4 regions of the Oerskovia sp. NPDC057915 genome follow, and region 2 is predicted to be linked to each of the others. Evidence: riboswitches for the same ligand, from Rfam matches in the RefSeq annotation. Region 2 holds a riboswitch; each other region holds the start of a gene.
What was found. A riboswitch is a leader RNA that binds a small molecule or an ion and turns the genes downstream of it on or off. The one in region 2 is predicted to bind S-adenosylmethionine.
Positions count from the first base shown of each region.

Region 1: it holds a riboswitch for S-adenosylmethionine, as region 2 does, so the genes downstream of both, ACFVQ3_RS00810 (ABC transporter substrate-binding protein) here and ACFVQ3_RS05005 (rhodanese-like domain-containing protein) in region 2, are expected to answer to the same signal.
Region 3: it holds a riboswitch for S-adenosylmethionine, as region 2 does, so the genes downstream of both, ACFVQ3_RS18010 (methylenetetrahydrofolate reductase) here and ACFVQ3_RS05005 (rhodanese-like domain-containing protein) in region 2, are expected to answer to the same signal.
Region 4: it holds a riboswitch for S-adenosylmethionine, as region 2 does, so the genes downstream of both, ACFVQ3_RS08660 (hypothetical protein) here and ACFVQ3_RS05005 (rhodanese-like domain-containing protein) in region 2, are expected to answer to the same signal.

Region 1 is NZ_JBHVOS010000001.1:168,194-175,392, reverse strand. Features, by position in the region: gene ACFVQ3_RS00830 (MFS transporter) at 1-54, opposite strand, end outside; gene ACFVQ3_RS00825 (dipeptide ABC transporter ATP-binding protein) at 51-1,745, opposite strand; gene ACFVQ3_RS00820 (ABC transporter permease) at 1,742-2,779, opposite strand; gene ACFVQ3_RS00815 (ABC transporter permease) at 2,799-3,749, opposite strand; gene ACFVQ3_RS00810 (ABC transporter substrate-binding protein) at 3,916-5,568, opposite strand; SAM riboswitch class IV at 5,868-5,979, opposite strand; gene proB (glutamate 5-kinase) at 6,133-7,199, opposite strand, start outside.
Region 2 is NZ_JBHVOS010000005.1:86,564-93,762, forward strand. Features, by position in the region: gene ACFVQ3_RS04990 (GNAT family N-acetyltransferase) at 1-536, opposite strand, end outside; gene ACFVQ3_RS04995 (aminotransferase class V-fold PLP-dependent enzyme) at 619-2,019, opposite strand; SAM riboswitch class IV at 2,061-2,175, opposite strand; gene ACFVQ3_RS05000 (phosphotransferase enzyme family protein) at 2,210-3,115, opposite strand; SAM riboswitch class I at 3,190-3,282, shown strand; gene ACFVQ3_RS05005 (rhodanese-like domain-containing protein) at 3,289-3,753, shown strand; gene ACFVQ3_RS05010 (O-succinylhomoserine sulfhydrylase) at 3,774-5,036, shown strand; gene ACFVQ3_RS05015 (LLM class flavin-dependent oxidoreductase) at 5,165-6,214, shown strand; gene ACFVQ3_RS05020 (MBL fold metallo-hydrolase) at 6,219-7,070, shown strand; gene ACFVQ3_RS05025 (DUF1345 domain-containing protein) at 7,137-7,199, shown strand, end outside.
Region 3 is NZ_JBHVOS010000034.1:16,360-23,558, reverse strand. Features, by position in the region: gene ACFVQ3_RS18015 (TIM-barrel domain-containing protein) at 1-2,098, shown strand, start outside; SAM riboswitch class I at 2,465-2,567, shown strand; gene ACFVQ3_RS18010 (methylenetetrahydrofolate reductase) at 2,680-3,729, shown strand; gene metE (5-methyltetrahydropteroyltriglutamate--homocysteine S-methyltransferase) at 3,750-6,104, shown strand; gene ACFVQ3_RS18000 (hypothetical protein) at 6,254-6,832, shown strand; gene ACFVQ3_RS17995 (hypothetical protein) at 6,946-7,155, opposite strand.
Region 4 is NZ_JBHVOS010000010.1:68,968-76,166, reverse strand. Features, by position in the region: gene ACFVQ3_RS08670 (AAA domain-containing protein) at 1-1,568, shown strand, start outside; gene ACFVQ3_RS08665 (hypothetical protein) at 1,680-2,453, opposite strand; gene ACFVQ3_RS08660 (hypothetical protein) at 2,583-2,957, opposite strand; SAM riboswitch class IV at 3,063-3,174, opposite strand; gene ACFVQ3_RS08655 (cold-shock protein) at 3,303-3,506, opposite strand; gene ACFVQ3_RS08650 (polysaccharide deacetylase family protein) at 3,689-5,233, opposite strand; gene ACFVQ3_RS08645 (aldo/keto reductase) at 5,446-6,297, shown strand; gene ACFVQ3_RS08640 (branched-chain amino acid ABC transporter substrate-binding protein) at 6,880-7,199, shown strand, end outside.

The DNA.
Region 1 (7,199 bases), on a different contig from region 2:
GACGAGCAGGACACGGGTCTGGAGCGGGGTGCGAGAGCCTTCGCCGGCGGTCACGACGTCCCGGCGTCCGAGAGCGCACGACGCCCCGGGATGGCCGCGACCAGCTCGCGCGTGTACTCCTCGCGCGGGTCGAGGAGGATCCGGTCGGCCGTCCCCGTCTCGACGAGACGCCCCCGGTGCATCACGCCCACATGGTCGGCCACCCGCCGGACCACCGCGAGATCGTGCGAGATGAAGAGGTACGCCAGCCCGTGCTCGGCCTGGAGCACGCTCAGCAGGTCGAGGATCTGGGCCTGGACCGAGACGTCGAGCGCCGAGACCGGCTCGTCGAGGACCACGAGGTCGGGGCGCAGCGCCAGGGCGCGCGCGATCGCGACCCGCTGGCGCTGCCCGCCCGACAGCTCGCGCGGCCCCCGCCCGAGCGAGGCCGCCGGGAGCGCGACCTGGTCGACGAGCTCGCGCACCCGGGCCCGGCGCTCGCGGGCGTCCCCCACCGAGTACGCGCGCAACGGCTCCTCGACGATCTGCTCGACCGTGAAGCGAGGGTCGAGCGACGCGTAAGGACTCTGGTAGACGACCTGGAACCGTCGGCGGAGCCTGCGCAGCTCCTCGCCGCGAGCGGCCGTGAGGTCCGTCCCGTCGAGGACCAGCGAACCGGCTGTCGGCTGCTCGAGACGCAGCACCAGGCGCGCCGTCGTGCTCTTGCCCGAGCCCGACTCGCCCACGAGCGCGAACGTCTGCCCCGCGTGCAGGTCGAAGCTCACGTCGTCGACCGCGACCAGCGAGCGCGTCGCGGCCCCACGCGGCAGCGCGAACTCCTTGCGCAGCCCCCTCGCCTCGAGGAGCGGGGCCGACGACGCGACCCGGGCGCCGTCGTCGGGCCCGGCACCTGTCCGCGACGTGGTCCGCGCGCCGGGACCCGACCCCAGGCGGGCGCTCGCGAGGCTCGGCGCCGCCGCGATGAGCTCGCGCGTGTACGGGTGCTGCGGGTCCGCCAGGACGCTGCGCGCCGCCCCCTCCTCCACGACCCGGCCGTGCCGCAGGACCACGATGCGGTCGGCCCGGTCGGCGGCGACCCCCAGGTCGTGCGTGATGAGGAGCACCGCGGTGCCGAGCGTCGAGCGCAGCAGCTCGATGTGGTCGAGGATGCGGCGCTGGACCGTGACGTCGAGCGCGCTCGTGGGCTCGTCGGCGATCACGAGGTCGGGCCCGGCGGCGATCGCTATCGCGATGAGGACGCGCTGCCGCATCCCGCCCGAGAGCTGGGACGGGTACTGGCGCGCGCGAGCGGCCGGGTCGTCGAGGCCCGCCTTCTCCAGGAGCTCGACCGCGCGTCCGCGCGCCTCGCGACGACGCGCGAGGCCGTGGATCACGAGGACCTCCGCGACCTGGTCGCCCACGCGCTGGACCGGGTTGAGCGAGACGGTCGGGTCCTGCGGGACGAGCCCGATCCGACGACCCCGGACGTCGCGCCACCCGCCCTCGCTCAGCCGGGTCAGGTCCTGCCCGCCGAAGCGGATCGTGCCCGACGTGCGGCGCCCGCCGCGCGGCAGCAGGTTGATGACCGCATGGGCCGTGGTGCTCTTCCCGGACCCCGACTCGCCCACCAGCGCCACGACCTCGCCCGCACGCACCTGGAGCGAGACGCCGTCGACGGCGGGCGCGTCACCGCCCGTCGTCGTGCGGTAGGCGACGTGAAGGTCCTGGACGTCCAGCAGGACGTCGTCGTGCACGGGGACGCTCATCGGTCCTCTCCGTCCTTCTCGAGCGAGCGGGAGATGCGGTTGGCCGACAGCACGACCGCGACGATCACGAGCCCCGGCAGCGTCGTGAGCCACCACGCGGCGGCGAGGTAGTCGCGCCCGCCGGACACGAGCGCACCCCACTCCGGGGTCGGCGGCGCGGCCCCGTAGCCCAGGAAGCTCAGAGCAGAGATCGCGAGAACCGACGACCCCAGCTCGAGCGCGGTCAGCGCGACCACCGGACCCGCCGAGTTGGGCAGGACGTGCCGCCGCAGCACGGTGTACCAGCGCACGCCCGACGCGCGAGCCGCCTCGACGTACGCCGTCGACGACGTCCGCAGCGCCTCCGCACGCATCACGCGAGCGAACGCGGCGATCGTCGTGATGCCGACCGCTATCGCCACCTTGACCGTGCCGAACCCCAGCACCGTGATGATCGCGAGCGAGAGCAGCAGGCTCGGCACCGCGAGCAGCACGTCGACCACGCGCCCCACCACGTCGTCGACCCACCCGCGCAGGAACCCTGCGAGCAGGCCGAGCAGCGAACCGACCGAGAGTCCCAGCGCGACCGCGATCACGGTCGCGCTCAGCGACAGCCACGAGCCGTGCACCACCCGGGCGTACACGTCACGCCCCAGGTGGTCCGTACCGAACAGGTGCTCGGCGCTCGGCGCCTGCAGACGGTCCGTCGGGACCCCCGTGATCGGGTCCTGGGACGCGAAGACGCCGGGGGCGAGCGCCCACGCGACCACGAGCAGAAGGAACAGCACCGCGAGCAGCAGGCCGGGCCGGCGCAGCACCGCGAGCACAGCCCCTCCGAGCGTTCGCAGCGACGAGCGCGCTCCCCTGACGCGCCGGCGCGCGGTGTCGAGCGCGGCCGGGTCGGCGAGCGCGGCCGGGTCGGCGAGCGCGGCCGGGTCGGCGAGCGCGGCCGGGTCGGCGAGGAGCGTCCGAGGACGCTCGCCCGGCCCGTCGGGCGCGGCCGCGTCCGGGGACGAGGTCTCCGGGACGGTGTAGGTGTCGAGTCGTGCGGTCATGATGTCCTCCTCCGTGCCCTCACGCCGCGGCGGAGGGCTGGCGGGTGGTGATCCGGGGGTCGAGCACGGGGTAGAGCAGGTCCACCAGCAGGGTCACGACGACGAAGACCACCGCCGAGAAGACCACGATCGCCTGGACCACGGGCACGTCCTGCTGGTTGACCGCGGTCACCGTCAGGCGACCGATCCCTGCCCGGGAGAAGACCGTCTCGGTCACGACCGCGCCGGCCAGGAGCCCCCCGACCGTCACGCCGAGCACGGTGAGCGCCGGGATGGACGCGTTGCGCAGAGCATGACCGAAGTGCACCCGGACACGCCCCGCCCCCTTGGCCCGGGCCGTCTCGACGTACGGCTCGGCCAGGGTCTGGCGCAGGCTGCGCGAGAGGACCTGCGCGAACGCGGCGCTCGCGGGGATCGCGAGCGTGAACGCCGGCAGGACGAGGCTCTCGAACCCCTCGTTCCCCATGGCGGGGAACAGCCGGAGCTCGAACGAGAACCACTGGAGCAGGAGCAGCCCCACCCAGAACGTCGGCAACGAGATGCCCAGGGCCGGCAGCGATGCGAGCGCGTGCCGGAGCCAGCGGGCACGCGGGAACGTGCTCGCGAGCGCGAGCGCCGCTCCCCCGACGAGCGCGAGCCCCAGAGCGAGGGCCGTGAGCTGGAGCGTGGGCGGCAGCGCCTCGGCGAGGAGCTTCGTGGCGGGCGCCCCCGACGAGAACGAACGCCCGAAGTCCAGGTGCAGCGCACCCCAGAGCCCGTGGGCGTACTGGACGAGGACGGGGCGGTCGAGTCCCTGCTCGGCGCGCAGGCGCGCGACGAGCTCGGGGTCCGAGAGGTCGCCGTCGGCCCCGGCCGCCTTGATCGAGGCGGCGTCGCTCGGCAGGACGTAGAGCAGGAAGAACGAGATCGTGAAGGCCGCCCAGAGGACGAAGCCTCCCTGCCCCAGGCGGCGGGCGATGTACCGGCCCATGGTCGGCTCCTCTCGGGTGGGGACGCGCAGATGGCGATGCGTGGTTGCGGCCGCGCGGTGGGACGCAAAGGGGGCGCGCGGTGGGGGCGCGCGGGTCGTCTGGAGGGATCGGCGGCCGAGCATCGGCGCGGCGGGACGCGTCCTGCGCGTCCCGCCGTCCCGGGGCTCAGTCCTGCTGGACCCAGGCGCCGTAGAAGTCGAGGCGGGTCGAGGCCTCGAAGCCCAGGCCGTGGACCGTGTCGGCCGCGGCGATCGTGGTCGACAGCTCGTAGACCGGGATCGAGTGCCCCTGCTGCACCAGGAGACGCGCGGCCTCGGTCACGAGCTCCTGCCGCTCGGCCACGTCGGTCGACGCCGCCGAGCGGTCGAGCAGGTCGTCGACCTCCTCGGGCGCCCGCTTGTTGATGTTGCGCGCGTTGGCCGAGAAGATCGTGCGCAGCACGTCGGGATCCGAGCGCGTCAGGTTGTAGTAGTCGAAGTCGAAGTCTCCGGACTTCTTGAGCTCGGTGGACTCGGCGACCGTGACCTGCTTGAGCTGGAGGTCCACGCCGATCTTCGCGAGCTGCTGCTGGACGAGCTCGAGCGGCTCGGCCACCTGCCAGAACGTGACCGTGGTGGACAGCCGCTGGCCGTCCTTGACCCGGACACCGTCGGCGCCCTTGACCCAGCCGGCGTCGTCGAGGAGCTGTTCGGCACCGTCGGGGTCGTACGCCAGGTCGTCCGAGACGTCGGCCCACAGCGGGGTCGAGTGCGACAGCACGCTCGTCGCGGGCTCGTCCTGCGGGGTCAGCAGCGTCGCGGCGATCTCCTCGCGGTCGATGCCCTTGCTGATCGCCTGCCGCACCGCCGGGTCGGCGGCGAGCGGGCGCGACTCGTTGGGGAAGAGGTTGAAGACGACGCCCGGGTTCGCCCGGTACGCGAGCCAGAAGCCGTTGCCGTCGAACTGCGGCAGGTCGACCGTGCTGATGGCTGCGGTCGCGTCGATCTGTCCCGAGAGCAGGCTGCCGGTGCGCACGCTGGCCTCGGGCACGAACTTCACGGTCACGGTGTCGAGGTATGCCTCCCCCGTGTGGTCGTCGGCCTCCGAGGCCCAGTCGTAGCCCGCGACCTTCTCGAGCACGACCTCCTGGTCGAACGTGTAGGACTTCACCGCGAACGGCCCGGAGCCCACGAACTTCCCGGCGCACCGGTCCTCGACGCTGAGCGCGGCGGACGCGGGCGAGAGCAGACCGAGCGAGAAGGTCGAGGACGCCTGGAGGAACTGGGCGCTGGGTGCCGAGAAGTCGACCCGCACGGTGCGAGGGTCCACGACCGTGGTCCCCTCGTACCCGACGAGGTAGGCCGAGCCGAGCGAGGCCGCTGCACCGAGCTCGACGATCTTGTCGAAGTTCGTCTTGACCGCGGCCGCGTCGATCGGCGTGCCGTCGGCGAACGTCGGTCCCTCGCGGAGCGTGAACGTGAAGCTCGTCGCGTCCGCGTCGACCTCCCAGCTCTCCGCGAGCCACGGCAGGATCTCGCCCGTGTCGGGGTCCTGCGCGGTGAGCGAGGCCACGGTCTGACGGGCCGAGGCGATCGCGTCGTTGTTCCCGACCTGCTGCGGGTCGATGCAGTGCGAGTCGACCGTGACCGCGAAGGTGAGGTTGCCGCCCGGGACGGGCTCCGCCGTCGGGCCGGGGGACGTGCCGTCCGCCGTGCTGCCACCACCGGTGCCGCACGCCCCGAGCAGGAGCGCGGTCGCGGCGACGGAGGCCGCGGTGAGCGCGCGGCGGGACGGGGCCGTGCGGCCACCGGGGCCCGAGGGCCAGGTCGAGAGGGACATGCGAGAGGTGCTCCTTCGGTCGTGCGCGCCGTCCGTCCGGCATGGCCGGGGCGCTGAGGGGTCGCCGACGGACCGTGGGTGCGTCGGATCGACGCCGGGCTCACGGTGAGCGGCGGTGGGGAGCCGTCGTGGGACGGCGGAGGCGGGACGCGGCGTGGTGTCGGCCGTGCGTCAGGTGCGGCCGGGGTTCAGCAGCGGGTCAGGGACAACAGCGGCCGAGGGGTCCGGTGCCGCCGAGGCAGCGCTCCACCCTGCGGTCGTGCTCCTGTTCCGTGCCGAGTGCGCGCATCGCCCGTTCCTCCGTGTGCTTACCGCGCCCGACGGGTCGCGGTCAGGTACCACCCGGAGCACCCCGTCACGTCGAAGGGTTGCTGGCCAGCGAGCCGGGTCTTGGCGCTGGCGCTCTTCACCTGCCGCACAGGAAAGCCTCCCGCGGTCGGAGAGTCAAGGGGTGAGAGGGCCGTCCCACAGGTTGAGACACCCCGAGCGCGCAACGGGGCCCGGACGACCCTGGAGGCGGGTCGCCGGGCCCCGTCCGGGGTCGAGCAGGGGTGAGGACCCCGGTCAGTTCGCCTTGCGCTTGCGCCCGACGAGCACGAGGTCGTCGCGGTGCACGATCTCGCGGTCGTACCCCTCGCCCAGCCGGTCGCGCAGCTCGTGCGTCGAGCGCCCGAGCAGGTCGGGGATGTCGCTCGAGTCGAACGCGACGAGGCCGCGCGCGATCACGCGCCCGTCGGGCGCGACGAGCTCGACGGGGTCGCCCGCGTCGAAGTCACCGGTGACGCCGACCACGCCCGCGGGAAGCAGCGACGCCCGCCCGCCCAGGACCGCGGTGACCGCTCCCTCGTCGAGCTCGAGGCGTCCGCGCGTGCGGGCCGCGTGCGCCAGCCACAGGCGCCGGCGCGTGGTGCGCTTGCCCGTCACGGCGAACCAGGTGCCGACCTCGCGCCCGGCGAGGGCGCCCTCGGCGTGCGCGGCCTTGGTCAGGACGACCGGGATGCCCGAGCCCGTCGCGATGCGCACCGACTCGAGCTTGGTGAGCATGCCGCCCGTCCCGATCGAGCTGCCGCGTCCCGTGACCTCGATGCCCTCGAGGTCGAGCGCGGACCGGACCTCGCGGATGCGCTGGGTGCCGGGGCGTGAGGGCGGGCCGTCGTAGAGGCCGTCGACGTCGGTCAGCAGGACCATCGCGTCGGCGCGCACCAGGTGCGAGACCAGGGCTGCGAGGCGGTCGTTGTCCCCGAAGCGGATCTCGTCGGTCGCAACCGCGTCGTTCTCGTTGACGACCGGCACGATCCCCAGGTCCAGGAGCCGCTCGAGCGAGCGCTGCGCGTTGCGGTAGTGCCCGCGACGGATGGTGTCCTCGGCCGTGAGGAGCACCTGGCCCACGCGGATGCCGTACTCGGCGAACGCCTGCGCGTACCGGGCGACCAGGAGCCCCTGACCCACCGAGGCCGCGGCCTGGGCCGTCGCGAGGTCGCGCGGTCGTGCGCTCAGGCCGAGCGGCCCGATCCCTGCGGCGATCGCTCCCGACGTCACGAGCACGACCTGCCCGCCCGCCGCGTGGCGGGCCGCGATGACGTCGACGAGCGCGTGGAGGGCCGGGACGCTGAGGTGCCCGTCCGGTCCGG
Region 2 (7,199 bases):
GCCCGGGTCCCGTCAGGAGCCGTGCGATGACCACGCATGACGCCCTCCTCGTACGCGCCGAGGCGACGCATCGCGGCGAGCGAGCGAGCGTTGCGCGCGTCCACCCGGAATCCCACGCGGTGCACGTCCCACGACTCGAACGCATGTCGGAGCAGCAACCATTTCGAGACGGGGTTGACGAGGCTCCCCCACGTGGAACGGGCGTAGAAGGTCCGCCCGATCTCCACGCGCCTGTCGTCGAGCGACAGGTCACGGAAAGCGGTGCTCCCCACCACGAGACCCGAGCCCGCGTCGACGACGGCGAAGGCCGTCAGCGCGCGGGTGGCGCGGGTGTCCTCGATGAAGTTCACCATCCCGACCTCCCCCTCGGGGAGGGTCGTACTCATGCCTGCCCACATCGACGGATCGACGATCTGGGCCAGCGCACCGGCGTGCGCGACAGCCAGGGGTTCGAGGCGGAACCCGTGGCCTTCAAGGTGGACATCGTGCTGCACAGCGCAAATCAGAACACACGCAGGCGTCGCCGCCAAGACCACGGAGCGGTCGTTCGTGAACGACCGGGTGACGCCCCGGTGAACGTTGCGGTCCAGGCAACGTCTTCGCAGGTCAGAGGGCCCCTCAGGCGGGGGCCGGCCCGCAGCCCACGGCGGCCGTGATGTAGCCCGCAGCGGCCGTCGCGAAGAGTCCCGAGAGGCCCGCGACCTGCAGGAGCGGGCGAGGGTCGTCGCTCACCACCCAGCAGCCGTCCACGACCTCGTAGCGGGTCTTGGCCCCCTCGGTCACCCAGGTGCGCAGCGCGGTGAGCAGGCGCTCGATCTCCTCACCCGTGGTGCCGACCCCGATCGACGCCCGGATCGCCCCGGCCGGGAAACCCAGCCGGGCCAGGAGCGGGTGCGCGCAGAAGCGGCCGTCACGCACGCCGATGCCGTGCTCGGCCGACAGGTAGGCCGCGACGAGCCCTGCGTCGGAGCCGTCGACCGAGAACGTCACGACGCCCACCGGGTCGACCGCGTCGGCCCAGGCCCGCACGACGCGCACGCCGTCGATCGCCTCCAGGCCTTCGACGAGGCGGGCCCGCAGCTCGGTCTCGTGCGCGACGAGCGCACCCGGCTCGAGAGCCGCGAGCGCGTCGCACGCGGAGGCCAGCGCGACCGCGCCGATCACGTTGGGCGACCCGGCCTCGTGCCGCGCCGGGGCGCTCTGCCACGAGGTGCCGTCGAGGGTCACGTTGCGCACCGCGCCACCACCGGCGAGGTAGGGCGTGCCGGTGTCGAGCCAGTCGCGGCGACCCACGAGAGCGCCCGCGCCGAACGGCGCGTACGTCTTGTGCCCCGAGAACGCGACGTAGTCCACGTCGCTCGCGGCGAGCGAGACGCCCCGGTGCGGGACGAGCTGGGCACCGTCGAGCAGGACGCGGGCCCCGGCGTCGTGCGCCGCGGCCACGACCTCGGCGAGCGGCAGCGACTCGCCCGTGACGTTCGAGGCGCCCGTGACCGCGACGAGCGCGTACGGGAAGCGGGCGAGCTCGGTGCGCAGGCCCGACAGGGTCTCGGCGACCGTCGCGCCACCGACGAGGACCGTCGCGCCGCCCGTGCGCTGCCAGGGCAGGAGGTTCGCGTGGTGCTCGACGTCGAGGACGAGCACGCGGCCCGGCGACCCGTCCGCCTGGGCCGGGACGCAGCCCGCGAGGAGGTTGAGGGAGTCCGTGGTGTTGCGCGTGACGATCGTGACGTCGTCCTCGCGCGCGCCGACGAACGAGCCGATGGTCTGGCGGGCGGCCTCGTAGAGGGCCGTCGACACCTGCGACAGGTAGCCCGCGCCGCGGTGCACGCTCGCGTACAGCGGCAGGACCTCGTTGACCCGGTCGGCCACGACCTGGAGCGCCGGGGCCGAGGCCGCGACGTCGAGGTTCGCGTACGGGACGCTGCGCCCGTCGACGAGGGGGACCAGGGTGTCGCTGCCCACGACGGGCAGCACGGCACACGAGGTGGGTGCTTCGATGACTGCGTGTGCGCTCATGGCACGTCCTCCAGTGGTCGTCGGAGTACGCCGTGCCGGCCCCTCCGCGCTTGCCCCCCTCCAGATAGAGAGGGACCTGGTCGTCACCCGGGGCACCCCACCGCGGAGGAGGGTTGCCGGCCAGCAAACCGGGGTTTTGCGCTGGCACTCATGACCTGGTGTCCAGGATGGTCGAGGCGCGCGGAGCGTGTCAACCGGTGGGCACCGCGTCTCGGATGGTGGTCAGGGCGGTCTGTCGGACGGGCTGGACCGGCGAGTCGGAGGACGAGTCCGCGAGCGCCCTGGCCCTCCGCGCGTCGGCCCGGTACATGGCCGCGTGCTCCCGGAAGTCTGCCCGTCCCGTCGCGGACGCCCGCTCGTCGGTGAAGGCAGCGAGCTCGTCGAGCCGCGCGACCATGACCGTCAGGACCTCGCGGCGCGAGTACGGCATCCCGTACGCGGAGACCAGGGCGTCGAGCCGCGCCAGCCGGTTCAGCCGCCCGACGGCGTCGGCCCCGTCCGCGTCCGAGGCGTCCGCCACGAGAGGCGCGAGCCGGTAGCCGAGGTAGGCCAGGTCCCAGATCCGGGGGCCCGGGCTCGCGGTGTCGAAGTCGATGAGCCCGGCCACCGCGCCGTCGCGGAAGACCAGGTTGTACGGGGCGACGTCGTTGTGGCACACGACCTCGGCGGGCTCGTGCGGCGGGGTCTGCCACATCAGGGCCGAGGGGGCGGCACCGGCAGAGCTCTCGGGGGCCGTGGCCGTGGCCGTGGCCGCGAGGAACCCGACGCTCGCGTCGTGCACGCGCCGCAGGAGCGCGCCCGCGCCCCGGAGCACCGACTCGTCCCAGACCCACAGGGGCAGCGGGTAGTTCGCGACGTCGCCGGCGAGGAAGGACAGGACCTCGCGACCCTGGTCGTCGACACCCAGCGGTTCGGGCACCTCGGTGACGCCCTGCGCCCGCAGGTGCCGCAGGAGCGCCTGGACCGTCGGCGTCCAGGGCCCCGCGGTCCGGCGGACGGTGTCGCCGCTGCGCACTACGGTCGTCGAGTTCCCGCCGACCAGGGGCTCCTCGGTCTGGTCCGGCGTCTCGCGGTCCGGTGTCGGGAGGTGGCTCATGCGCAGGAACCTAGCCCGACCACCCTGCGAGACACCTGTTCTTTTCCGTGGTCACGGTGGCGTACGATCCGACGCAACCATCCAGAGCGGCTGAGTGACTTGGCACGATGACGCCGCAGCAACCCCCCGGTGACGGGCGAGGGTGCTACCGCCACGACCGATGGAGGATCACCATGAGTGCCCCCGACCGCGCGACCGCTGCCCCGGTCCCCGACGCCCGGCCCGCCGACGGCTACGCCGGCGACATCACGCCCCAGCAGGCCTGGGCCCTTCTGCAGAGCGACCCGAGCGCCGTCCTCGTGGACGTCCGTACCGACGCCGAGTGGCGCTTCGTGGGTGTCCCCGACCTGTCGTCGACCGGCCGTGAGCCCGTCCTGACCCAGTGGGTCGACGTCGCGGGCCGCCCCAACCCGGCGTTCGTCACCGACCTCACCGCGGCCGGGCTGACCCCCGAGGTCCCGGTCGTCTTCCTGTGCCGCTCGGGAGCCCGCTCGATCGGCGCGGCCCGGGCCGCGACAGCCGCGGGCCTGGGTCCCGCGTACAACGTTCTCGAGGGCTTCGAGGGAGCGCTCGACGGCGGTGGCCACCGCGGGTCCGACGGCTGGCGCGCAGCCGGGCTCCCTTGGACGCAGTCGTGAGCGCCGCGACCGGGGACGGCGTGCTGCGCATCCCCGCCGGCATCCCCGGCGGCTCGGGTCGCGGCCCGCTCCCCCGCTCGGTCCGCCCCGACACGCTCGCGGTACGCGGCGGCCACGCCCGCACGAGCTTCGAGGAGACGAGCGAGGCGCTCTTCCTCACGCAGGGTTACGTGTACGGGAGCGCAGCCGAGGCCGAGGCGGCGTTCACGGGCGAGGTCGACCGCTTCATCTACTCGCGCTACGGCAACCCGACCGTGCACACGTTCGAGGAGCGGCTGCGCCTCATCGAGGGCGCAGAGGCCTGCTACGCGACGGCGTCGGGCATGTCCGCGGTGTTCACGTCCCTCGCGGCCCTGGTCGGTTCGGGCTCGCGCATCGTCGCGGCCCGAGCCCTGTTCGGCTCGTCGCTCGTGATCTTCGACGAGATCTTCGCCAAGTGGGGCGTGCGCACCGACTACGTCGACGGGCACGTCCTCTCGCAGTGGGAGGAGGCGCTGTCGACCCCCGCGGACGTCGTCTTCTTCGAGACCCCGTCCAACCCCATGCAGGACGTGATCGACGTCCGCCGCGTGAGCGACCTCGCGCACGCCGCAGGCGCCGTCGTCGTGCTCGACAACGTGTTCGCGACCCCCGTGCTGCAGAAGCCGCTCGAGCTCGGGGCGGACGTCGTCGTGTACTCGGCGACGAAGCACATCGACGGCCAGGGCCGCGTGCTGGGCGGCGCGATCCTGGGCTCCGAGGAGTACGTCAAGGGCCCCGTCCAGACCTTCATCCGCAACACCGGTCCCTCGCTCAGCGCGTTCAACGCGTGGGTCCTGGTCAAGGGGCTCGAGACGCTGTCCGTGCGTGTCAAGGCGCAGAACGCCGCGGCGTTCCAGGTCGCGACGGCCCTCGAGGACCTGCCCGGCATCACGGCCGTGCGCTACCCGTTCCTGGCCTCGCACCCGCAGGTCGAGCTCGCCAAGGCCCAGCAGAGCGGCGGCGGGACGGTCGTGACGTTCAACCTCGACGTGCCCGGCGCCGACGACCCGCACACCGACCCCGAGCTCCTCAAGAAGCGCACGTTCCAGTTCCTCGACGCCCTGCGGGTCGTGGACATCTCGAACAACCTGGGCGACGCCAAGTCGCTCGTCACGCACCCGGCGACCACGACGCACCGCAAGCTGGGCCCTGAGGGGCGTGCCGCCGTCGGGATCGCGGAGACGACCGTGCGCCTGTCGATCGGCCTCGAGGACCCGCTCGACCTGATCGAGGACGTCGAGCAGGCGCTCGCCGCACGCTAGGCCGTCACCGGCACCGCTGGGTGCGGGGTGGCTGTCGTCGGACCGAGCGATCGGCGACGACCACCCCGCACCCAGCGACACGACGGGGCCAGGAATACCCCGGCCGTATCCCGGGGTTGCACCTGGCGATGACTACCTCGCCGCGCCTCTCCGTCCTCGACCTCGTCCCCGTCCGTTCGGGACAGTCCAGCTCCCAGGCCATCGCCGCCTCCCTGGACCTCGTGCGCCTCGCCGACCGGCTCGGCTTCACGCGCTACTGGTTCGCCGAGCACCACAACATGCCCGCGGTCGCCGCGTCCGCCCCGCCCGTCATGATCTCGGCGGCCGCCGCGGTGACCGACCGCATCCGTGTCGGGTCGGGAGGTGTCATGCTCCCGAACCACGCGCCGCTCGTCGTCGCCGAGCAGTTCGCGGTCCTGGAGGCCATGGCCCCGGGGCGCATCGACCTGGGGATCGGGCGCGCGCCCGGCAGCGACCCCGTCGTCACGGCGCTGCTCCGCAGCAGCGGTCCCACGTCGGACGTCGACCGCTTCCCCCAGCACGTCCAGGACATCCGCTCGCTCATGAGCGCCGAAGGGGCGTCGGTGCGCCTCACGACCGGCCAGGTCTACGACGTCCACGCGACCCCGGCCGCCGAGTCGGTGCCGACCGTGTGGCTGCTCGGGTCGAGCGACTACTCGGCGCGCCTCGCCGCAGAGCTCGGGATGCCGTACGTGTTCGCCAACCACTTCTCGGGCGCCGGCATCGACGAGATCCTCGCGCTGTACCGCGAGGGCTACCGTCCGTCGCCCGAGCACCCGACGCCGGAGACCTTCCTGACGGTCAACGTGTCGGTCGCCCCGACGCTCGACGAGGCCCGTGCCCGCGCGCTGCCGCAGGCCCGCATGATGGCGCGCCTGCGCTCGGGCAAGCCGCTCGGTGCGCAGGAGACGGTCGAGGACGCCGCGTCCACGCCGCTCGACGGGCTCACGTCGCAGATGGCCGACGAGATGCTCGACCGCTGGATCGTCGACGAGCCCCAGGCCGCGGCCCGCCGCGTGCGCGAGCTGGCCGCGCGGCACGGCGTCGACGAGGTCATGGTCGTGCCCGTCGCGGGCTCGCGCGCCGACGAGTCCCTCGACGCGACGCCCGGTCGCACGCAGACCATCGAGCTCCTCGCGGGCGCGCTCGGCGACTGACCACGTGACACCGCCGAGCGACGACCGCACCGGACCGCCCGCCGACGCGACGTCGTCGGGCGGTCCGGTGCGCGTCACGGGCCTGGCCTCGGTCCTGCTCGCTCCCAACCCCGGCCCCATGACGCTCGACGGGACCAGGTCCTACGTCCTGGCCGCGCCGGGGGCGGGCACGCGCGTGGTCGTCGACCCCGGGCCCGACGACGTCGCGCACCTCACCGCCCTGGCCGCCGGTCCGCGCGTCGAGGTCGTCCTGATCACGCACCGCCACGCGGACCACACCGCAGGGGCGGCACGCTTCGCCGAGCTCACGGGCGCGCCGGTCCGAGCCGCCGACCCGGCGCACTGCCACCCGGCCGGTTCCCGCGAGGCGCCCCCGCTGCACGACGGCGAGACGATCCGCGCGGCCGGCCTGCGGATCAAGGTCCTCGCGACGCCCGGGCACACGGGCGACTCGACGAGCTTCCACCTCCCCGACGACGGACCGCACGGCAGCGTGCTCACGGGGGACACGATCCTCGGCCGTGGGACCACGGTCCTCTCCGAGCCCGACGGCTCGCTGCGCGACTACCTCGCGAGCCTCGACCTGCTCGGGTCGCTCGGCGCCGCGACGGTCCTGCCCGCGCACGGCCCGCACCTGGCCGACCTGTCCACCGTGGTGCACGCCTACCGCGAGCACCGGGCGGGACGGCTCGCCCAGGTGCGCGAGGCGCTCGGAGACCGGGCGGTCGACGCGGTGACGGAGGCGCTCGTCGACGACGTGACCGCCGCGGTCTACGGCGACGTCGCCCCCGGCGTGCTCCCCGCGGCGCGGCAGAGCGTCCGGGCCCAGCTCCGGTACCTCGCCGAGGACGCGTAGCGACCGGACCTCCGGGACCCGGTCGGCCGACGCGCCGGGCCGCGCGGCCGGTGGTTGACTGACCGCGTGACGCCCTCCCGCCCGGACCTGCCCTCCGGCCCCGTCCCCCGCGACCGGCTCGGCGCCGGC
Region 3 (7,199 bases), on a different contig from region 2:
CACGACGTTCGCTGCCGCGCCCGGGTCCGTATCCCCCGCGGACGCGGCCGCTCTCGCGGGCGGCGACGGTCACCTCGCCGCGGCCCAGGCGGGCCAGCTCACGGCCGACGGCGCCTGGCACGCCACGAGCCCGGTGCTCGAGGCGGGCCGCCGCTACCGCTACCGCTTCTCGACGGCCGACGCGGCCACCGAGTGGTTCGAGGTCAGCGCGGGCACGTGGACCTCGACCGCCCCGGCCGGGGCGCGCGGGGTGACCGTGGGCGGCGTGCCCGCCGACCTGCACCCGCTCGTCGCCCCCGGCTCGGTCGAGTGGTGGACCGACGAGGACGGCGCACGTCGCGTGCGGTTCGCGTTCCGCCTCGACGCGTCCGAGCACGTGGTCGGGTTCGGCGAGCGGTTCGACGCCGTCGACCAGCGCGGCAGGAGCCTCGACGCCGTCGTGTTCGAGCAGTACAAGTCGCAGGGTGCGACGGGACGCACGTACATGCCGATGCCGTTCGCGCACGTCGTCGGCGGCTCCGGCTGGGGCTTCCACGTCCGCACGTCGCGTCGCACCTGGTACGACGTCGCCGCCTCCTCGCCCGACCTGCTCGTCGTCGAGGCCGCGCTGGGCGACGACGCCGCACTCGACGTCGGCGTCTACGAGGGCAGCCCCACGGCGGTCCTCAAGGCGTTCGGCGACGAGGTCGGCCGGGCCGAGGAGCTCCCGTCGTGGGTCCTGGGCCTGTGGGCGTCGGGCAACGAGTGGAACACCCAGCAGCTCGTCATGGACCAGATGGACGCGCACCGCGACCTCGACGTCCCCGTGAGCGTCGTCGTGATCGAGGCGTGGAGCGACGAGGAGGGCATCACGATCTTCCGCGACGCCCGGTACGCGATCAACCCCGACGGCGCCCCGCACGCAGCCGCCGACTTCACGTACCCGGCCGACGGCGCCTGGCCGGACCCGAAGGGCATGATCGACGAGCTCCACTCCCGGGGCATCAAGGTCGTCCTGTGGCAGATCCCCCTGCTCAAGACCGAGCACGACCTCGGCCCCGACGTCCCGCACGAGGCCCAGGTGCTCGCCGACGGACGCGCCATGGTCGCGGCCGGGCACGCGGTCCGCGAGGAGGACGGCAGCGCCTACCACAACCGCGGTTGGTGGTTCCCGCAGTCCCTCATGGCCGACCTGTCGACCCCCGAAGGCCGCGAGTGGTGGACCGCGCGCCGCCAGTACCTCGTGGGCGAGCTCGACGTCGACGGCTTCAAGACCGACGGCGGCGAGCACGCCTGGGGCGACGAGCTCCGGTACGCCGACGGGCGCCGGGGCGACGAGGGCAACAACCTGTACCCCGTGCACTACGCCCGCGCGTTCGGTGACCTGCTGCGCAGGAACGGCAAGGCTCCCGTGACGTTCTCCCGCGCCGGGTTCACCGGTTCGCAGGCCCACGGCCTGCACTGGGCGGGCGACGAGAACTCGACCTGGGAGGCGTTCCGCTGGTCCATGAACGCGGGCATCACGGCCTCGGCCTGCGGCATCGTCTACTGGGGCTGGGACCTCGCCGGGTTCTCGGGCCCCGTGCCCGGCTCCGAGCTCTACCTGCGCGGGGTCGCGGCCGCGACGTTCAGCCCCGTCATGCAGTACCACTCGGAGTTCAACCACCACCAGCGCCCCCTGCGGGACCGCACGCCGTGGTACGTCGCCGAGACCAACGACGACCCCGAGGTCGTGGACGTGTTCCGGGGCTTCGCGAAGGTCCGCGAGCGCCTCGTGCCCTACCTCGCCGAGCAGGCGCGGCACTCGATCGTCACGGGCGCTCCCCTCATGCGTGGGCTGTTCGTCGACCACGCGCACGACGAGAAGGTCTGGGAGCACGCCGACGAGTACCAGCTCGGCGAGGACCTGCTGGTCCACCCCGTGACCGAGGAGGGCGCGACCACCTGGACCACGTACCTCCCGGCGGGCGAGTGGGTCGACGCCTGGACGGGGCAGCCCGCCACGGGCGAGCCCAGCGGGGCCGGGGTGCTCGTGACGCGCGCCGTCCCGCGCGACGTCATCCCGGTGTACGTGCGCGCCTCCGCGTGGGAGGGGCTGGCGCCGGTCTTCGCGCGGTAGCCCGCGGGTCGGGTCGGCGGCTGAGGAGGCCGCCCGGGCCGACAGCACGGACGACGACGCCATGGAGGCGGCGAGCAGGGCCCCATCCGTCATGACGACGGGTGGGGCCCTTGTCGCGTCGTGGAGCAGCGCCCGCCCGACCGACGGAGAGACGAGGCAAGCCGCGCCGCACGGGCGAGGTCGGCCAGGACCCGACGACTGTCGACCGACAGGCGTACGTTGGAAGGGCGCCAGCAGGGACCGACGAAGCGACTCTGCGACCGCGTGGACGGCCGGTGGAACGGGACGCGAGACACCTCCGGACCCCTCCGTCTCACGCTTCGAGCGGATATTGGCTCAGATCATGGATTCCCCCTACGATCGTCAACACCATCCAGAGCGGTCGAGAGTCCTGGCTCGTTGACACCGCAGCAACCCCCCAACGGAAGCCTCCCGCGGGTACGGGTGCTACAGCCAGGTTCGATGGAGCGATTCATGACCGAGGCATCTTCCTGCGCACCCCCGCACCGCACCGGGGTCCCGCGCGCCATCCGCACGGCCGCCGTGGCCGTCACCAGCACGCCCCTCGTGGCGGTCGCGCGATGAGCATCGTCGACCTGGGGCACTTCGGTCACGAGGCACCGCGACCCACGGTGTCGTTCGAGCTCATGCCCCCGCGCCGACCCGACGCCGCACCCAGGTTCTGGGAGACGGCCCGCCGTCTGGTCGCGACGTCCCCCGACTTCGTGTCGGTCACGTACGGCGCGGCCGGCACGGACCGTGAGACCTCGCGCCGCGTCATCAGCCAGCTCCTGCACGGCACGCCCGTGCTGCCCATCGCGCACCTGACGTGCGTGGGCGCCTCGCGCGAGGACGTCGAGGACGTCATCACGGACTTCCTCGAGGCGGGCGTGCGCAGCTTCCTCGCACTGCGGGGCGACCCGCCGCGCGACCAGCCGGACTGGCGGCCCGCCGAGGACGGCGTGCGGTCGAGCACCGAGCTCGTGGCCCTGCTGCGCGAGGTCGAGGCCGCACGCTGCGCCGCGAGCCCGAGCGTCGCGCTGCGCGGGGCCGCCCGGCCGTTGACGATCGCGGTCGCGACGTTCCCCGACGGGAACCTCGCCGCGGGCACGAGCCGCACCCAGGAGGTCCGCCGGCTGTGGCAGAAGCAGCAGGCGGGCGCCGACTTCGCGATCACGCAGCTCTTTTACGAGGCCTCGTCGTACGTCGACTTCGTCGCCGAGGCGCGCGCCGCCGGCGTCACCATCCCGATCCTCGCGGGCCTGCTGCCCATGACGGACCCGGCCCGGCTCGCACGCGTCGAGGAGCTCACGGGCGTCCCGGCACCGCAGCGCGTCGTCGAGGCCCTCGAGGCCGAGCAGGACCCCGCCGCGCGCCACGCCCTGGGCATCCGTCACTCGGTCGAGCTCGCGCGCCAGGTCCTCGCGGCCGGCGCGCCCGGCCTCCACATCTACACGTTCAACAAGCACCAAGCCGCTCTAGACCTGCTCGAGGGAGTCAACCTCGGCGGTGGGGCAGCGGGGGACGCGAGCAGCGTCTCGTCCCGCACCCCCGACCTGGCCAGCGGGCCGTGGGTCTCCGGCACTCCCCTTCCCTCCGCCGAGCCTGCCCTGGGCAGCTCCTCGGTCTGACCAGTTCAGAGGTAATCACCATGAGTGCACCCACGTTCCCGTCCGGTTCCGTCCTCGGCTACCCCCGCATCGGCCCGCGCCGCGAGCTCAAGAAGGCCGTCGAGTCCTTCTGGGCCGGCAAGACCACCGCGGACGAGCTCGAGGCCACGGCCTCGGCGCTGCGCGTCGCGGCGGCCCGGCGTCTCGTCGACCTCGGTCTCGACGCCTCGTCGGGCGCCGTGCCCGGCTCGTTCTCCTACTACGACCAGGTGCTCGACGTCGTCGCTCTCCTCGGGGCGGTCCCGTCCCGTTTCGCGTCGCTCACCGACGCCGACGGCGCGCTGGACCTCGCGGGCTACTTCACGGTCGCGCGCGGCGCCGGTGAGGACGCCCCGCTCGAGATGACAAAGTGGTTCGACACGAACTACCACTACCTGGTCCCCGAGATCAGCGAGACCACGCCGTTCCGCTTCGCGGACGACCGCGTCGTGCGCCAGTTCGTCGAGGCCAGGGACGCGGGCGTCGTGACCCGGCCCGTCGTCGTCGGGCCCGTCACGTTCCTCGCGCTGTCCAAGGCCGCCGACGACAGCGCGCCCGGCTTCAGCCCGCTCTCGCGCCTCGCGGACGTCCTGCCCGTGTACGTCGAGCTGCTGCGCGCCCTGGCCGCGGCCGGAGCACCGTGGGTGCAGCTCGACGAGCCCGCGCTCGTCTCCGACTCGATCGACGTCCCGGCCGCCGAGGTCCACGCCGCGGTCACCGAGGCGTACCGCGTGCTCGCGACCGAGCTCGCGGTGGGCACCGAGCGCCCCGCGATCCTCGTCGGCGCACCGTTCGGCGGGCTGCAGGGAGAGCACGACGGCCTGGCTCTCCTCGCCGCGACCGACGTCGAGGCGATCTCGCTCGACCTCGTCAAGGGCGCCGTCCCCGCGGGCCCCGTCGCGGGTCTCGCGGGCAAGACCGTCGTCGCGGGCGTGATCGACGGCCACAACGTCTGGCGTGCCGACCTCGCAGCGAAGCTCGACCTGGTCGAGGGGTTGTCCGACCTGGGTGCGGGCTCCGTCGTCGTCGGCACCTCGACCTCGCTCCTGCACGTCCCGCACGACGTCGAGGACGAGGACTGGACGAACGGCTCGATCGACGCCCGTCTGCGCGACTGGCTCGCGTTCGCCGACCAGAAGGTCGGCGAGGTCGCGGTCCTCGCCCGGGCACTGACCGACGGGCGCGACGCGGTCGCCGACCAGCTCGAGGCGTCCCGCGCCGCGGTGGCCTCGCGCGCGGTGGCGAGCGGCGTCGTCGTGCCTGCGGTGCGTGAGCGCGCGGCGGCCCTCACCGAGGGCGACTTCTCGCGCGGCGACTATGCCGAGCGCGCGGCAGCCCAGCAGGCCAAGCTGAACCTCCCGCTGCTGCCGACCACGACCATCGGCTCGTTCCCGCAGACCCCGGAGATCCGCCGGGCGCGCGCTCTCAACGCCAAGGGCGAGCTGCCCGACGCGGACTACACGGCCGCGATGCAGGACGAGATCCGCCGCGTCGTCGAGCTCCAGGAGCAGATCGGCCTGGACGTCCTGGTGCACGGCGAGCCCGAGCGCAACGACATGGTCCAGTACTTCGCGGAGAACCTCGACGGGTTCGCGGTCACGGCCAACGGCTGGGTCCAGTCCTACGGCTCGCGCTGCGTGCGCCCGCCGATTCTGTGGGGCGACGTCACGCGTCCGGCCCCGATCACGGTCGACTGGTCGACGTTCACGGCGTCCCTCACCGAGAAGCCGGTCAAGGGCATGCTGACCGGTCCGGTCACGATCCTCGCGTGGTCGTTCGTGCGCGACGACCAGCCGCTGGGCGACACGGCCAACCAGGTGGGCCTGGCGCTGCGCGACGAGATCGCGGACCTCGAGGCGGCCGGGATCGGCATCATCCAGGTCGACGAGCCCGCGCTGCGCGAGCTCCTGCCGCTGCGCAAGGACGACCAGGCCGCGTACCTCGACTGGTCGGTGAGCTCGTTCCGCCTCGCGACCGCGGGCGTCGACGCCGAGACGCAGATCCACACGCACCTGTGCTACTCGGAGTTCGGCGAGGTCATCGGCGCGATCGACGGCCTTGACGCCGACGTGACCTCGGTCGAGGCCGCACGCTCGCGCATGGAGATCGTGCCCGAGCTGGCCGAGGCCGGCTACGCGCGCGGCATCGGCCCGGGCGTGTACGACATCCACTCCCCGCGCGTCCCCTCGACCGAGGAGGTCACCGAGCTCCTCGAGCTCGCCGTGAAGTCGATCGACTCGCGCCTCGTGTGGGTCAACCCCGACTGCGGCCTCAAGACGCGTCGCTACGAGGAGACCGTGGCCTCGCTCGAGAACCTCGTCTCGGCGACGAACGCGGTGCGCGCGCAGCTCGGCTGATCCACGCGACACCCCGGGGGGCGGTGGGCCCAGGCCCGCCGCCCCTCGGGCAGTTCTCCCCGTTCCTTGCGGGCGCCCGCTACCAGTAGCATCGGCGCGCACACCGTCGCTCCACCGTGGGGCGAGGAACCTGTCCCGATGGGGGAACCATGCACGCCACCGCACCGACCACGACCGACCTGCCGCTCTGGGTGGAAGGTCGCAAGAAGATGCGGCTGACGGCCATCGTCTCGCCCTTCCTGGCCGCGGTGCTGCTCACGGTCATCGCCCTCGTACGCTTCGGCGACGAGGAGAGCTTCGGGCTGTACCTGGTCATCGCACTCGTCGCGGTGCTCGCGATCATCCTCCCGTTCCTCGTCTACTGGGTGCGCGAGGCGAAGCCCGTCGCGGTCGACCTCGCGGCCCGCACGCTGCGCATCGGGGACGGCCCGGCGCGTCCGTTCGCGGACGTCGCGTACGCGTACACGCGGATCGAGCAGGGCTCCCTCACTCTGCGTTTCGGGTTCTCGGAGACCGAGCGCACCGCGATCCTGCGCAACCTCACGCAGGTCGTGAGCTTCCGCCTGCCCGAGGCCGACGCCCGCGCCCTCATGGAGGCCTTCGCGGGGTCGAGCCTCCCAGAGGAGAGCACGGCCACGAAGGCCTTCATGGCACAGAAGGTCCTGCTGGGGAAGGCCGACGCGATCGAGGTCGTCGCGGCGCTCGCACAGCTCCCCCGCATCGCCTGACTGCGTCCGCATCGTCCGAGGACGGCACGCTCGGGCAGTCGACGACGAGAGGGGCCCCGCACCATCGGTGCGGGGCCCCTCTCGTCGCGCGGCGGCCGTGCGGCCGGTCCGTGTCAGCGGTCGCGGCCCGCCATCGGGACGAAGCAGCCGAGCGTGACCATGAGGAGACCGGCGGAGAAGATCAGCGCGTGGTTCGACTCGACCGTGAAGGCCCACCCGAAGGCGACCATCCCGCCCACGAACAGGACCATCGCCACGAGGAAGCGGGCGACGGCCCCGGCTCGCTCGGTGGCTTCGTTGCTCTGCGTCGTCTGGCTGCTCATGCTCTTCGCTCCGTACTGGTCGTGGGGTCACGCGTGGTTCCCGC
Region 4 (7,199 bases), on a different contig from region 2:
TCCTCGACGTGCGTCTGCCCGTGCCCAAGGGGGTCGCGCCGCACGACGTGCTGCCCATGGCGCTCACGGTCGGGCAGGTGCTCCCGACCCCGCAGCAGGAGGCGTCGATCCGGGCGCTGGCCACGGCCGTGCAGGTGCAGAACCCCGGGGGGCCGCAGGCGCCCCTGGTGCTCCCGGACCACCCGGCGCTCGACCTGCTCCGTCGTCGCCCGCCGCGCACGGTGTCCGGTGCCTCGCTGCCCGTCCTGGGCGGTGGCCCCGAGCGGTACGTCGACGCCGTGACCGACGCCGTGCGAGACCTCGACGGCTCCTATCTCGGCGTCCAGGGGCCGCCCGGCACGGGCAAGACCCACCTCGCGTCGAAGGTCGTCGGCCGGCTCGTCGCCGAGGGGTGGCGCGTGGGCGTCGTCGCGCAGTCGCACGACGTCGTGGAGAAAGTGCTCGCGGGCGTCATCTCCAAGGGCGGCGTGCCCGCGGACCGCGTGGGCAAGAAGGCCTCGGGGCCCAAGGGGCGCGACGTGTCGACCGTCGGGCGGGACGTGGGTCCCCTGCCCGACGACGTCGCGGCGGCGGACCTGCCCGAGGGCTCGCGGCTCGTGCCCTGGCGCCTCGTCGACTCCCCGCAGACCGCGGCCTTCGTCGCCGAGGGGCCGTGCGTCGTCGGCGGGACGGCGTGGGACTTCGCGCACGCCGAACGGTTCGGCGACGGCGAGCTCGACCTGCTCGTGATCGACGAGGCCGGGCAGTTCTCGCTCGCCAACACGATCGCGGTCTCCCGTGCGGCGCGACGAATCCTGCTGCTCGGCGACCCGCAGCAGCTCCCGCAGGTCTCGCAGGGGCAGCACCCCGAGCCGGTCGACCAGTCGGCGCTCGGGTGGCTGACCCGTGCGGGCGGCGGCCACGACGTGCTGCCGCCCGAGTTCGGCTACTTCCTGGCCCGCTCGTGGCGCATGCACCCCGCGCTGTGCGACGCGGTGTCCGAGCTCGCGTACGAGGGTCTTCTGCACGCCGAGGTCGCCGCGGGCGAACGCCTCCTCGTGGGCGTCGAGCCCGGTGTGCACGTCGTCGAGGTCGAGCACGCGGGCAACGCGGTGTCCTCGGTCGAGGAGGCCCAGGAGATCGTGCGGCAGGTCAAGGCGCTGCTCGGGACGACCTGGTACCCGGGGCCCGGTGGGTCGGACGGCACCGCACGTGACTCACGAGCACTCACGGAGGACGACTTCGTCGTCGTGGCCCCCTACAACGCGCAGGCGTGGACCGTCCGCCACGCGCTCCAGGCCGCGGGTCTGGGCGACGTGCGGGTCGGTACCGTCGACAAGTTCCAGGGCAAGGAGGCGCCCGTCGCGATCGTCTCCATGACGGCCTCGGCCCGCGAGGACGTGCCCCGCGGCATGGAGTTCCTGCTCTCGCGCAACCGCGTCAACGTCGCGGTCTCGCGCGGCCAGTGGTGCGCCGTCGTGATCCGCTCGCCCCGGCTCACGGACTACCTCCCGAACCATCCCGAGGAGCTCGCCGAGCTGGGCGCGTTCATCGGGCTGTGCCAGTCGGGCGTGGCGCCGCTCCGCTGAGCCACGCCGCTCCGCTGAGTGCGGAGCAGTTGTCGTCAGATCGGGCTCTCGGGGACAACTGCTCCGCACTCAGGCTCTGCCGGATCATGCACTCAGCGGCGGTCGAGGGACTCAGAAGTCTCCGAAGCCGCCGAAGTCCCCACCACCGAAGTCGCCGAACCCGCCGAGGTCGCCGCCGAAGTCGCCGCCGGCCTCGGTGAAGTCGCCGCCCGTGTCACCGGCTCCCGGGTCCGTCTCGCCACCGGCCTCGCCGGCGCCGGCCTCGCCGCCACCGGCCTCGCCGCCACCGGCCTCGCCGCCACCGGCCTCGCCGGCACCGGCCTCGGCCGCGCCGGGGTCGCCCTCGCCCGAGGTCCCGCCGTCGCCCGCGAAGTCCGCGGTCGGGTCGCCGAACATCGGGCCGAACATCATGTTGGCGACCGAAGAGCCGATCACGACGCCCGCGATCGTGCCGAGCATGCTGGAGCCGATCATCGAGCCCATGCCCGGGCCGCCCTGCCGGCCGCCGAACGACCGCTCGAGCGTGCCGGGGTTGCGCATCTCGGCGCGCGTCGCCATGCGGGCGAGCGACTGCGGGTCGTCGGAGGTCGCGCGCTCGGGGGGTGGCACGGTCTCGCCGAGATCGGCCAGCACGCGTCGCCGCTGCTCGGGCGTCAGCCGCTCGAACGCCTCGGCGTGCGCCTGCTCGACCGCCTCGGGGGGAGCGGTGCGCAGCAGGTAGCGGTAGCGGTCGATCGCGACGTCGTCCTCGCTGCGCGCGGGGCCGGTCGGAGCGGGCGGCGGGGTGCCGTAGGCGGGCGCTCCCGGGCCCGGGCGGTCTGCCGAGCCGTACGGTGAGCGGTCGTCCTGCGGGGTGCGGCCGAGGAGGCGGTCGAGGAATCCCATGAGCGTGTCCTTCTGGTCGAACCGTGGAGGGCGGGCGCCCTCACTGGTCCAACGCGGCGCCCGGCCGACCCGTTCCGTCGGTGCACGATCCGGCAGCGAGACACCGCGGGTCGCTGCCGGACCACGCACTCAGCGGGGAGGGTGCACCGGTTCCGGGACGGGGCCCACCCCGCCGAGCAGGCGCACGTTGAGCCCGCGGCCCCCGAGCTCGAGCGCGTGGTACTGCTCGTGCACCCGCACGGTGGACCCGGGGTCGAGGTCGAGCGCCGTGTGGTGCCACACCCGGCACGCTCCCTCGCCCGTCGCGTACTCGACGACGACCTCGACGCCGCCGTCTCGCGTCCGCACCGCGAGCACGAGGCCCTCGCGCCAGCCCCAGGGCCGGTTGCGGAGCATGCGCTCGTGGACGGGGTGCAGGAGGTGCCCGGTGTCGTACCGGTCGCAGACGGCGGGCGGGGGACAGGCGACGGCCGTCGCCCGGCGGTCCATGACGCGCTCGGCCATGGTGCTCCTTCTCTCCGTGCCCGACGACGGAGCTCACCCCCGTGCGTACGCTCGCCCGGGAAGGTCCCCGGGTGAGGGGCACGAGGAGGCGCCCTACGACGTCGGGCCTCGCTCTTCCCCCGCGGTCGCGGGGGCGGGTCTTCCTCCGGGAGCACCGTGCGCGTCGCGCGGTTGCCGGACCAGCACGCCGGAGGGCGGTTCGCTGGTCCTCTGGACCGTTCTCAGTTCTACCACGGCGTCAGCGCCAGAGCACGGGGGCTCCTGGTCCTGGACGCACGAGTGCCCCCGACCGAGACGGTCGGGGGCACTCGTTCAATGATCAACTACGCCCGGAGGCGAGTGAGATCAGAGCGGGCGGATGTTCTCCGCCTGCGGGCCCTTGGGGCCCTGCGTCACGTCGAACTCGACGCGCTGGTTCTCCTCGAGCGAGCGGAAGCCCTGCGTCTGGATGGCGGAGTAGTGCGCGAACACGTCGGCGCTGCCGTCCTCAGGTGCGATGAAGCCGTAGCCCTTTTCGCCGTTGAACCACTTCACGGTTCCCAATGCCATGGGGATCTCCTTCTAGAGTTTCAAACAGCTCCATGATCTGGAGCCGAACATCACGGTGTTCGTCGTCAACTCTTGGGTAACAAGGTTCGCGGTGGCATGGGGCCGTTGCGCAAGGACAAGCGAGGCACTGCAATCTCACCGGCTACGGTACAGGGGTTACTCCGACTGTGCTAGCCCTGATGCTAACGATTGAAGTACGCGTGTCCGCCAACCAGGTCAGGGCCGAGCAAATCGGGCACCGTCACGAGCGTGTAGCCTGCCGCCCGCAGACCGTCCACGATGCCCGGGACGGCGTCCACCGTCGAGGCGTGGATGTCGTGCATCAGGAGGATCGCCCCTGGTCGGACGCCTGCCAGAGCCCGTTCGGTCGTCATGGCCGTGTCCTTGTTCTTCCAGTCCTCGGTGTCGACGTCCCACAGGATCGCCGGCTCGTTGCGCTGGGAGAGGACACTGGTCACAGTGTCGCTCGTCGCGCCGTACGGAGGGCGTACGAGCGTCGGCCGGACGCCCGACGCGGCCTCGACCGCGTCCGCCGTCGAGGTCAGCTCGTCCGTGATCTGGTCCGTGCCGAGCTTCGAGAGGTCCGGGTGGGACCAGGTGTGGTTCCCCACCGCGTGCCCCTCGGCGACCTCGCGACGGACCAGGTCGGGGTGCGTCTTGACGGAACGTCCGACGAGGAAGAACGTCGCCTTGACCTGCTTCTCGGCGAGGGTGTCGAGCAGTCGCGACGTGTGCTTGCCCGGGCCGTCGTCGAAGGTCAGGGCCACGCACCGCAGCACCGAGCAGTCGGGGGCGCCGGACGGGTCGGGCGCGACCGGCGTGGTCACGGGGGGCGGCTCGACGGGCGGCGGTGCGATGCCCGTGAACGGGGTGCCGCTCGCCGCGACGTCCGCGATCTGCTTCCCGACCGCGGACAGGACCGTCCGCGTCGCGTCCGGCTCGATGCGCACGGCCAGCTCGCCGTCCGAGCGGGCCGAGACCAGCCCGGGCGAGAAGACCAGGGTCGCGGCGCCGTCGGGACCCAGCCGCACGTCCCGGAACGTGTCCTCCGACGACGGCACCGGCTCGTCGAACCCCAGGCCGGCCTCTGCGAGCGCCGCGTCGACCCACCGTGCGGCCTGCGTGCGGCCGTCGGCCGTGAAGAGGTCCGACGACCAGGTCGTGGTCGCGCGCGGGAGGTCGGTGTAGAACGTCTGGGCGCCCGTCGTGCCGTTGGCACCTCCTGTGAAGGCGTACGTCGTGGCCCGCACACCCAGGACATCGCCCTGGGCGAGCACCAGGTCCCACCCGACGTTGAGCTCGTTGCCCACCCCGGCGGGGTCGACCGCGGCGTCGTAGTCCTTCTCGGTCGCGTCGACGAACGTGCCGAAGGCGCGCGAGAGGGAGTGCTCGCCGGGGATCGACACCGTCGAGATCGAGCGCGCGTCCCCGGCGTCGGCGGTCGACTCCTGGTGGACCGTGAGGTTCTCGACCGACGCCGGGTCCAGGACCGTCGGCGGGTCGACCCGTCCGGCGGGGACCGGAGGGGCCGTGGGGGACGGTGAACCCGTGGGGGAGGCCGCCCCGGACGGGTCCGCCGCGGCGCGCGTCAGGTAGAACGTGACCCCGGCCGCGACGACCAGGAGCGGCACGAGCACGGCGAGGACCCAGACGGCACGGTTCCGCGGGCGCGCGGGAGCGGGGCCGCCCGGCGTCAGGTCGCGGGTCGGAGGAAGGGACTGGGGCATCAGTCCACCGTGCCACCAGCACCCGGTGCGCGTCGCGACCGGCACGGCGGATGAGAGCAGTGCCACAGTCGTCTCCGGCACCCTCTCGCACGGTCGTCGCAACGGCTCCACAGGCTTCACCGACCGATCACCGACCGGCTCCCCTCCCGCGACCGTCCCGGCGCCGCCGGGACGGGTGGTGCCCCCTGCGGGGGCCAGGGTAGAAAGGGGTGATGGTCTCTCCCGCACAGGTCCCCGACGTCGTGCTCAACAACGGTGTCACCGTCCCGCAGGTCGGGCTCGGCGTCTTCAAGGTGCCCGACGACGCGACCCAGGCGAACGTCGAGCAGGCGCTCGAGGCCGGGTACCGGCACATCGACACCGCGGCCGGGTACTACAACGAGGCCGGGGTCGGCGCCGCGCTGCGCGCGAGCGGCCTGCGCCGGGACGAGATCTTCGTGACGACCAAGCTCCGCAACGGCGACCAGGGGTACGAGTCGGCGCTGCAGGCGTTCGAGGACTCGCGCGAGGAGCTCGACGTCGAGGTCGTCGACCTCTACCTCGTCCACTGGCCCGTCCCCAGCAGGGACCTCTACGTCGAGACCTGGCGGGCGTTCGAGAAGCTCTACGCCGATGGCGCGGCCCGGGCGATCGGCGTCTCCAACTTCCTGCCCGAGCACCTCGCGCGCCTGCTCGCCGAGACCGACGTGGTGCCGGCCGTCAACCAGATCGAGGTCCACCCGACCTACCAGCAGCGCGCCACGCAGGCAGCGACCCTCGCCGCGGGGATCGCCGTCGAGGCGTACTCGCCGCTCGGCCGCGGCGCCGACCTCGACCACCCCGCCGTCGCCGCGGTCGCGGACGCCCACGGCGTCACGCCCGCCCAGGCGATCCTGCGCTGGCACGTCCAGGGCGACCGGATCGTGATCCCCAAGTCGGTGGACCCCGAGCGGCTCGCGGCCAACATCGACGTGTTCGGCTTCGAGCTGTCGCCCGACGAGGTCGCCGCGATCGACGCGCTCGACTCCGACGCCCGGCTCGGCTCCGACCCCGCGACCGCGGCGTTCTCGCAGTACCCGTCCTGAGCCGGGCGGCCGGTGCGGGTCGGCGGGTGCCGGGCATCCTGAGCCGGTCGTCCGGCGCGGGTCGTCCGGCGCGGGTCGTCCGGCGCGGGTCGGTCGGCGCGGGTCGGTCGGTGCCGGGCGACCGGTGTACCGGGCCCGGCACCAGATCGAGACGTTCCCGTGACGGCGCCGTAACGAGGGACGGAGTCTCGCGTAACCGCGCCCGCGTACGTTCCAGGCACTCAGGTCGTCGGACCCGGGGCCCGGGACGTCGGGCGCCTTGTCCGGTTCGCCGGGTGTGCCTCCCCGGTTGCAATTGTGCATCTGGGGTTTCGCGCTCGTCCGACCTGTGCCATCGTCAGCACGTTATTCAGTGCTGAATATCAGGTGATCCACCGCGGGTGCGAGGTCTCTGAGCACCCTGGGTGCGATCTGGGCGCACGGAGGTTCGGAATGCAACGCACAGCACGTCGAACGACGGGTGGGCTGGCTCTCGCGCTGGCCGCCACCCTCGCCATCACCGCATGCGGTACCCAGTCTCAGGGGGACAACGGAAGCTCGACGGAGTCATCGAGCGAGTCAGGGTCGGCCGATCTGAAGATCGTGCCGTCCGTCCAGATCGACATCGACGGCAAAGAGGTCCCGGTCGAGACCTCGGGCGACCCCGTCGACCCGGCCGGCGACGGCGCGGCAGAGTGTGCCGAGGGCACCTCGATCGCCATGGCAGGCGCTCTGACCGGTCCCAACGCCGCGCTCGGGCAGAACATCCTCTACGGCGCCAAGGTCGCCGTGGACGCGTTCAACGCCGCGAACGCGGGCTGCCAGGTCACGATCAAGGAGTTCGACACCGAGGGCGACCCGCAGAAGGCGACCCAGGTCGCCCCGCAGATCGTCGGTGACGCGAGCATCATCGCTCTCCTCGG